One region of the Photorhabdus heterorhabditis genome, then DNA from elsewhere that is predicted to be linked to it. Evidence: predicted binding sites of a transcription regulator. Region 1 holds the regulator's gene; the other holds the start of a gene.
What was found. The regulator Fur, encoded in region 1, represses iron uptake genes when iron is present. The targets are predictions, from matches to a motif close to ATAATAATGAGAACNACTATCAA.

Region 1 (4,965 bases):
ATTTAAATTGTAACAGTCAGTTATTAATATATTAGGTAAATCAAATACCTTTATACCTCTTAATTTTTAAGTTGGAGAATTCTTATGGACAGGAATCCAGTTTCTTTAAGCGCTTTAGTATTTTCAGGAGGATCTCTGACTTCTATTACCGGCCCGATAGAAATCCTAACCACTGCCGCTCATTTAGCCGGAGCACCAGAGCCAGAAATAAATATCGTCACACCGGATAATCAAGATGCTGTTGGGCTGGGAGGAGTACGGTTAAAACCCAATAAACTTATCGGAGAAATTAAACAAACAGATATTGTGCTCGTTGGTTCAATTGGAATCCCCTACAACAACTTGGATTCTTGTACCCAGGAAACCTTAGATTGGCTTCAAATGATGGAAGAAAAAAATATTCCTATTGTTTCTATTTGCTCTGGCTCCTTTGTCCTGGCTAAAGCTAATTTGCTCAATAATCGCAAAGCCACCACACACTGGCTGCTTACCAACTTATTTAAGGATATGTTTCCGCAAGTGCAGTTACATTCGGAAATAAAAGTCACCAGCGATAACAATATTTTCTGTACTTCCGGTACCTATGAATACAATGATGTAATGATGCACATTGTCGAGCAGATATATGGTCAAAATACCAGAGAAACCTGTAGCCAACTAATATTTGGTGATATGGAAGGCGCTCCTCCACATACTCTGGCAAGTTTTGTACCCTACCGCCAACATTCAGACACGCTAATCCACAAGCTACAGGATTGGATGCATTCCTCCCCATCAGACATATTATCTGTTGGCGATTTAGCAAACAAAATTCACCTGTGCGAAAGGCAAATGAAGCGACGTTTTAAAACCGCGACCGGCCAGACACCGATTCAATATATCCAGCAAATCCGGTTATCTCTGGCGAAATGCCGGTTAGAAAAATCAAATAAAACCATAGAAGAGATTAGTCATGAAGTTGGCTATGAAGATACTCGCTATTTTAGAGAGTTATTTAAGAAACTTAATGGGTTAACACCGATAGAATACCGTAGAAAATACCAGTACCGCTAAAGCGGGTACTCATTGACAATCTTTTGCAGATAAACAATTACACTGCTTTTTATCTTTGTCAGGCAGTAGCGATACATTGGAAGCTGGGGTATCATGGCGTGCTATATTTTATGGTATACGCCCTTTATTAATTGAATTTATGGCAAAAGAACAAATGGACCGCACCACTCTGGATTTGTTCGCAAATGAACGCAGACCGGGGCGCCCAAAAACCAACCCACTTTCCAGGGATGAACAGCTTAAAGTCAATAAACGTAATCAGCTTCGCCGTGATAAGGTACGAGGCTTGCGTCGTGTGGAGCTGAAAATAAATGCTGACGCAGTAGATGCACTGAACTTTCTTGCACAACAACGCAATATCAGCCGCAGTGAACTCATTGAGCAAATTCTGCTAGCCCAGCTAGCAGAAAGTGACATCACTGCATCATAGTATTGAAAGCACAGCACCACACAAATTTGACAGAATTGTCCTTGCTGTTTGGTCAAAATAGGGCTTTATTTTTTTATTAATGCAATCAGAAACTTTCTGCTGATTTCGACATTTTATATACGTATATCTCAAACAGAAATACACAGATAAAACAAGAGGTTATATCATTTCATGGCAATTATAGGTATATTCTTTGGCAGCGATACTGGCAATACAGAAAATATTGCCAAAAAGATCCAGAAAATTCTGGGTTCTGACGTTGCTGAAGTCCATGATATTGCCAAAAGCAGCAAAGAAGATATCGAACAGTTCGATATTCTGCTGCTAGGCATCCCTACCTGGTACTACGGTGAAGCACAGTGTGACTGGGATGATTTCTTCCCGACTCTGGAAGAGATCAATTTTGACGGGAAATTGGTCGCCCTTTTTGGTTGTGGTGATCAAGAGGATTACGCAGAGTATTTCTGTGATGCCATGGGAACTATCCGTGACATTATTGAACCTCGCGGAGCCATCATCGTCGGTCACTGGCCAACCGAAGGTTATCACTTCGAGGAATCAAAAGGTCTGGCTGATGATAACCACTTCATCGGACTTGCTATCGATGAAGACCGCCAACCAGAGTTAACAGACGAACGAGTCAATTCCTGGACCAAACAGATCCGTGAAGAGATGAGTTTGTCAGAAATTCTTGGAGAATAATCGCCTACCTCAGTAGGCGTTTATTGGTGCTAACCATTCTTATCAATGGTGAACACGGACAGCGTGCAAAATTTGGAGTGTACACGCGTATTGGGGCACATTGCTTTTCTCACCCTGCGAGCCGCGTGCAGTTCTATCAAAAGCTATCGCTTTTGCCAGAACACAACACTGCCCAGATTCGCTTTTTATGATGAAGAATGGCAAATAAAATGACCGAATAGAATAGACCCAATAGATTTCAAGTTGCAGGGCGGCGGCAAGTGAACGCATCCAACAAAGCAGCATCTTGAAAGATGAAGGGTATAGACGGTAAAGCTATTCCAGCGTTTTACAAATGATTATTCTGGCAAAATGTGTAATGATAGTTATGGTTAACGTGGTTTTCATTTTCATTAGCCATGCCTATAATCATAATCTGATAACTAACTGGTACTTTTTGAAGTATCGCTACTTTCACTTTACTGAGTAACAGGACTGAATCCGCATGACCGACAACAATAAGGCATTAAAAGATGCTGGACTTAAAGTAACACTTCCTCGTCTGAAAATACTGGAAGTATTACAAGATCCTGAATACCACCACGTCAGTGCGGAAGATCTCTACAAGAAACTGATTGATAACAGTGAAGAGATTGGCCTTGCTACTGTCTATCGCGTGTTGAATCAGTTTGATGACGCCGGGATTGTCACCCGTCATAATTTCGAAGGTGGCAAATCGGTTTTTGAACTCACTCAACAACATCATCACGACCATTTAATCTGCTTGGATTGTGGTAGAGTCATTGAATTCAGTGACAAATATATCGAAAAACGCCAGAAGAATATTGCTGAACGTTATGGGATTAAACTCTCAAACCACAGCCTTTACCTATATGGTCACTGTTCTGCTGGTAATTGCCGCGAAGATAGTAGTGCACATGACGAGAAGTAATTCACTCCTGATCCGCTAACTTTTATCATAGAAAGGAACCCATCAGGGTTCCCTTCTTACTTGATATCACATAATCATGCCTTTACATTATCAATCCGGCTGTAACGTTTACCATCTGGGCTAACAGAACGGATTAACACATCACCTTTCACCTTCGGGCGTTTATGATTGTCATAAATTTTCCAACTATTACCGCCATCAGTTGAATACTGGATTACCAGCCCCGGCAGAGCAATATTGGCCCTCAGAACACCGTATTTTACTTTGGCCCCTGGAACCGGTAAGCGGTAAGCAATACCTGCTCTATCCAGTTTGACAAGTTCGCGTTGCCCTATCAGGTTAGCGAACCGTGTCCAGTCACGGTTAAGTGCATCAATATCGACTCTATATGTTTCACCTTTCTTATATTCCTTGCCTGGAACATAATCTTGTTCCCAACCAGCACGGTGCCACGCCCGCTCTGCCAGCGGTAACAAACGCGGAAAAAGCATATATTCCATCTGCTCATCAGTTCGGACTGTTTCACTCCATCCCTGACCTGAAAGCCCATAAGCGCCCGGCCATGGTTTATCACTTTTCGCACTAAAGACATTACCATCACGGTCAACGGAAGTTTCAGCATTTTGCGGCATATTATTTGGCGCAAAACTAAAAATCTTGGCTTCATCATTAAAACGGGTGGCCCAATAATATCCCCGCTCCTGCGGATGCACTTCATATGGCATATCCAAATAGACATAATCTGGGTTGGATACGATCACTTCATATCCTTTATTCGCCCAATCATTGATTGAATCAAAACCACCCCAGTAGAGAGCATCCCAGAAATTTACACCAACGCGTTTGGTTGCAAAATCTTTAACGCTAGTAGCATGCTTTAATCCATCCTGCCACGCCTGCATCCTGTCGATACCATTGGCATTCACAATCTTACTTACTTCAATTGCGAAATAACTAGCAAGATGCTCAACATCTTTCACAATGCCTTGTTCTACCATCTTCTGGCAAACTTGAGATTTAGCCCATGGCTTATCTTCTATACTCTTATCGATGATACCTTTACCCGGTTCTATAGGACCATTTTTATCCTGAAAACCATCTCCCAAACGGATATTCTTCGCTTCATCACCGCCGAAATGCCAGGTTTCCAATGGTAAGCCAGCTGTTCTATGCATAGCAGCAACTTCACTAATGATTTTCTCAACAAATCGTTTTGAAGAATCCATACATGGGTTTAAATAACTACGACGATCATAGAGTTGAACGGATGTTGCCCGGGTCGTATCAGTTGGGTCCAGCAAGCGATATTCATTCGCCCCTTTTACATTCCCCTGAGCCATCAACTTGTTATAGCGAGCTTCCATAGAAACCACTGCGGCACGGGCATGAGCCGGCATATCAATTTCAGGAATAACTTCAATATAACGGGCTTTGGCATATTTCAGAATATCAATGTAGTCCTGACGACTGAAGAATCCGCTACCCATGTTGTTGTTATCAGGGCCAGAACCCAGTTGTGGTAACAAGCATTTGGTTTCACTCAAATCATGACAACGCTGACTACCCACTTCTGTCAACTCTGGCAATCCTGGGATTTCAAGACGCCAGCCTTCATCATCAGACAGATGGAAATGGAATTTATTCAGCTTGTAACTTGCCATTTGGTCAAGTAAACGCAAAACAGCCTGCTTACTGTGGAAATTACGTCCCACATCCAAGAGAGCACCACGATACTCAAAACGTGGAGCATCTTTTACCGTCAGAGTCGCAATCTTCCTGCTATCATCAGTAGGAATCAATGACAACAAAGACTGAAGACCGTAAAACACACCAGATTGGTCAAAAGCAA
Region 2 (4,965 bases), on a different contig from region 1:
ATAAATGGTATCTGTTAGGACATTGCACGGAAGTGACTATGCTACCGGGCAGTAGTAAACAGTGGGAAAAAATTTTCCATCGGCTGGGTAGTAAGCTGGATAATATCAGTGTAGGCTGCTGTGGAATGGCTGGAACGTATGGTCATGAAAACAAAAACATAAAACACTCTATTGGTATCTATAAATTATCCTGGCAACCTGCCTTGCAAAAACTACCATTGGAGCGTTGCCTAATTTCTGGTTATTCCTGCCGTAGTCAGGTTAAGCGGATAGAAGGGCAAGTACTTAAGCATCCGTTGCAAGCTTTATTGGAGATAATCCCATGATTTGGAAACGTGATATTGAACTGGAGAGCCTGAATCAAGTGAGTAGCCAATGTATGATGGGCCATCTGGGCATAAAAATCACGCATATCGGTGATAACTTTATCGAAGGTACAATGCCGGTTGATTATCGTACCCAGCAACCATTTGGCTTATTACATGGTGGGGCGTCGGTTGTATTGGCAGAATCACTTGGTTCTTTGGCTGGGTATCTCTGTTCTGAAGGTGAGGAAAAAGTTGTCGGGCTGGAAATAAATGCTAACCATATCCGTTCTGTTCGCAGTGGTGAGGTGAAAGGGGTGTGTAGACCTCTCCACCTTGGGCGTAATCATCAGGTATGGGAAATCGATATTTTTGATGATCGGCAACATCTATGTTGCACTTCCCGATTAACTACATCAGTTTTACTTGGATAAAATATAAAACAAAAGTAAAAGTAGGTTATTGTATGGATGATAACCTACTATTTAACTGAAAAAGTTATCCTTCACGGTAATTAAATTTAATTGTGATAGCCATCCAGGAAATATATATATTCCCTGGAGCTTGTTGATATTTTTATAATGTTATGGATTATTTGATTTTCTTATATATATCCGATGAATTTAAATGTTGAATTATATTAAGTAAATTAATGCTGGAATAGATAAAAACCTAATTGCAAATTTTTATTTAAGTCTGTAAACGCCGATATATCAATTAATGCTAAAATTTCACCGGTTTTAATTTATGTTTAATTCCACTTAAATATGAAGGGTGCCTGAGATCCAAGCCATAACAACATCTAAAAGGGCGGGAGTAAAAACCTCCCGCCAAGGCTGCCTTACCTGTTGCTGGATTCGTAAGCCATGATTGCCGCAACCTCTGTATTACCTTGTTTGATATGGAGCTTACAGAGTGAACCTCTTGTTATCCATGTGAATAAGAGTAACGTCACACAAATAACGATCAAACTAAATATTACGATTTTTTGTGGCTTCATAGCCTTCTCTCCTTGCTTTTTATCAGGTAAGAGGCTAGCCTTATGTTGTTCAGCATTAGGAGTAGCCTCATTTCGATTTATAGTCGGATGGGGCTTTTCTCTTTCTGCCTAGAACGTAATTTTCCTGGAACATCATGCTTAAGACAGAAAGTCTCAAGCACCCGGAGGCAGTATACGTTTATTCGCATGAGATGCAAGGTCTTGCAAATGTTTATTATAGTCACGTAATACGTTTGAATTAAATTAGTGGCTAATAAAGTTATTAATAGAATAAAGGAAAGGATATTGAGAGCAGAGTATATAGATAAGATTATTCCTGAATGAGTTTATACCTGTTATCTTTCAAGTTGCTTCTTTGTTGGCTGCACTCACTCACCCCGGTCACAGAATTGTCTATGCTCCCGGGGATTCGCTCTCTTGCCGTCGCGATGCATCTTGAAATCTATTGGGTATAATTGAATTAATTAAATAGAAACTTTATTTGTATATATTATAATCATAATGATAACTCTTGCTCTGCATTTCCGGTATATCTGAAAGTTCACCTTAAATAGTATCCCTAATGAACCTTTTGTGCTTTTATTATGTGCTATTGAGTAAAAAATAGCACAATTGATCAAACTAATAATTTATAGATAAAACAGTAAATTAAAGAGATACCTTTCGTATGGGATGAACATAAATCACAGCATTTGAATAAAATTTAATCTATTTAATGTATATCCTCTTAAAACAAATGGTTGAAGTGATAAGGGTTATCATTACCATTATATGAGAGGAAAAGACTCTGATAACAGCGGCAGAAAATTGCCACAGAAAAATATGAGGCCAGCTATGACAAATAGTGTTGAAACTTTCTCTCTGAATGAAACGATATGGCAAGGAATTACCATCACAGAGAGAGCCGCAGCGCAGATCTTAAAATTGATGCAACAAAACCCACAAAGCAAAGGGTTATATCTGGGCGTTAAGCAGTCAGGATGTGCAGGCTTTGGCTATGTGTTTGAGATGGTTAATGATCCCGCACCTGATAATCTAAGGTATGAAAATGGAGGTGCATGTTTGTATGTTCCTCTGAAAGCAATGCCATTTATTGATGGTACTGAAGTTGATTTTGTACGTGAAGGTTTAAATCAGATGTTTAAATTCAATAATCCAAAAGCTCAGCATGCCTGTGGGTGTGGTGAAAGCTTTGGTATATAAGTGTACCAATCTATGTCTCAGAGCAATGTAGAAATCAGTGATGATGTGCAGACTTGGCTTAGCGATCATCGTTATAAAGAAGGTTTTTTCACTCAGGTAGCGACTGATGAGTTAGCTAAAGGTTTGAGTGAAGAGGTTGTACGAGCAATTTCCGCAAAACGCAATGAACCTGAATGGATGCTTGAGTTTCGGCTAGAGGCTTATCGTCATTGGCAAGGAATGGAAGAACCACATTGGTTAAAAGCGAATTACCCTAATCTTGATTACCAAGATTACAGTTACTATTCAGCACCCTCATGTGGTACTTGTGATGATAGCTGTAATTCGCAATCCGGTACTGTCCAGGAGATAAGTACAGAGCAAACCAATAACTATTTGACGGCAGAAATTGAAGAGGCATTTGACAAGCTGGGTGTTCCTGTACGAGAAGGGGAAGCTGTTGCGGTAGATGCTATTTTTGATTCAGTATCTGTTTCAACAACGTATCGGGATAAGCTAGCGAAAGAAGGCATTATTTTTTGCTCATTTAGTGAAGCGATACAGGAATATCCTGAATTAGTTCAGAAATACCTCGGTAGTGTGGTTGCAAGCCATGATAATTTCTTTGCCGCGCTGAACTCGGCCGTTGCTTCTGATGGTACTTTTGTTTATGTACCCAAAGGGGTTCGTTGCCCGATGGAACTATCCACCTATTTTCGTATCAACGCCGCTAAAACGGGGCAATTTGAGCGTACTATCCTGATTGCTGATGAAGGTAGTTATGTCAGCTATATAGAAGGATGCTCCGCCCCTGTACGTGACAGTTATCAACTTCATGCCGCTGTTGTGGAAGTGATTATCCATAAAGATGCAGAAGTGAAATATTCCACAGTACAGAACTGGTTTTCAGGTGGTGGTGATAGTGCAGGAGGAATTCTCAACTTTGTAACTAAAAGAGCGTTGTGTGAAGGTGAAAATGCCAAGATGTCCTGGACCCAATCTGAAACGGGTTCAGCAATTACCTGGAAATATCCGAGCGTGATCCTGAAAGGGGATAACTCGATTGGGGAATTTTTCTCTGTTGCCCTGACTAATGGTACTCAACAGGCAGATACGGGCACCAAGATGATCCATATTGGCCGTAACACTAAATCGACCATCATTTCAAAAGGCATTTCTGCTGGCCGTAGCCAGAACAGTTATCGTGGGCTGGTAAAAATACTGCCGGGAGCAGAAAACGCGCGTAACTATACCCAATGTGATTCCATGCTGATTGGAACCGAATGTGGCGCGCATACTTTCCCTTATGTAGAAGTACAGAACAATACCGCGCAACTTGAGCATGAAGCGACAACTTCCCGCATTGGTGAAGATCAATTGTTCTATTGTTTGCAACGCGGTATCAGTGAAGATGATGCGATTTCTATGATTGTTAATGGTTTCTGTAAGGATGTGTTCTCTGAACTTCCCCTTGAGTTTGCCGTTGAAGCGCAAAAATTGTTGGCGATTAGTCTTGAGCACAGCGTTGGATAAGTTCTCCCGGTTTCCCTTTTTTATGACAGAACGTTAAGTCGTTCGAAGGCATGTAATATGTTAAGTGTTAAAAACTTACGAGTCAGTGTTGAAGGTAATGAAATCCTAAAAGGATTAAATCTTGAAGTTAAACCTGGTGAAGTCCATGCCATTATGGGGCCAAATGGGTCTGGCAAAAGTACGTTATCAGCAACATTAGCAGGCCGTGAAGAATATGAAATTGATGATGGTAGCATCACTTTTAAAGGAAAAGATTTACTTGAACTTGATCCGGAAGAACGGGCTGGTGAAGGGATTTTTCTTGCTTTTCAATATCCGGTAGAAATTCCCGGGGTCAGCAATCAATTCTTCCTGCAAACGGCAGTAAACGCTGTGCGTGAATATCGTCATCAGGAGCCTCTGGATCGCTTTGATTTTGCCGATTTTATCGAAGAAAAAATTGAATTGCTAAATATGCCACAAGACTTGTTGACACGTTCAGTCAATGTTGGTTTTTCCGGCGGTGAGAAAAAACGTAATGATATTCTGCAAATGGCCGCGCTGGAGCCAACGCTTTGTATTTTGGACGAAACAGATTCAGGATTGGATATTGATGCGCTGAAAATTGTGGCTAATGGCGTGAATTCCCTGCGTGATCCTAACCGTTCACTCATTATCGTTACCCATTATCAACGTATTCTAGACTATGTGCAGCCTGATTTTGTTCATGTGCTTTATCAGGGGCAGATTATTAAATCCGGTGATTTCAGTCTGGCGAAAAAGTTGGAGGAACAAGGTTATGGCTGGCTTATTGACCAACAGTGAAAGGACTGAGAAGACCCGCCAGGTTACAGAACGTAATCAGAAAGCATTAGAACGTTTTGCTGGTTTGTATCACTCTCGTCATGGTGATGATTCATTGCATGCCAGCATGCATTGGGAGAAAGCAACCACAACCAATTTTCC

Region 2: the regulator Fur is predicted to act here: its motif matches at 2,051-2,073, upstream of sufA (Fe-S cluster assembly scaffold SufA).

The regions. Positions count from the first base shown of each region.
Region 1 covers NZ_LJCS01000008.1:57,099-62,063, reverse strand. The annotation lists gene AM629_RS05110 (GlxA family transcriptional regulator) at 85-1,053, shown strand; gene ybfE (LexA regulated protein) at 1,193-1,483, shown strand; gene fldA (flavodoxin FldA) at 1,655-2,185, shown strand; gene fur (ferric iron uptake transcriptional regulator) at 2,670-3,116, shown strand; gene AM629_RS05085 (beta-N-acetylhexosaminidase) at 3,191-4,965, opposite strand, start outside.
Region 2 covers NZ_LJCS01000005.1:7,076-12,040, reverse strand. The annotation lists gene ydiJ (D-2-hydroxyglutarate dehydrogenase YdiJ) at 1-326, shown strand, start outside; gene AM629_RS03185 (hotdog fold thioesterase) at 323-739, shown strand; gene AM629_RS21805 (Hok/Gef family protein) at 1,147-1,305, opposite strand; gene sufA (Fe-S cluster assembly scaffold SufA) at 2,140-2,508, shown strand; gene sufB (Fe-S cluster assembly protein SufB) at 2,521-4,020, shown strand; gene sufC (Fe-S cluster assembly ATPase SufC) at 4,078-4,824, shown strand; gene sufD (Fe-S cluster assembly protein SufD) at 4,799-4,965, shown strand, end outside.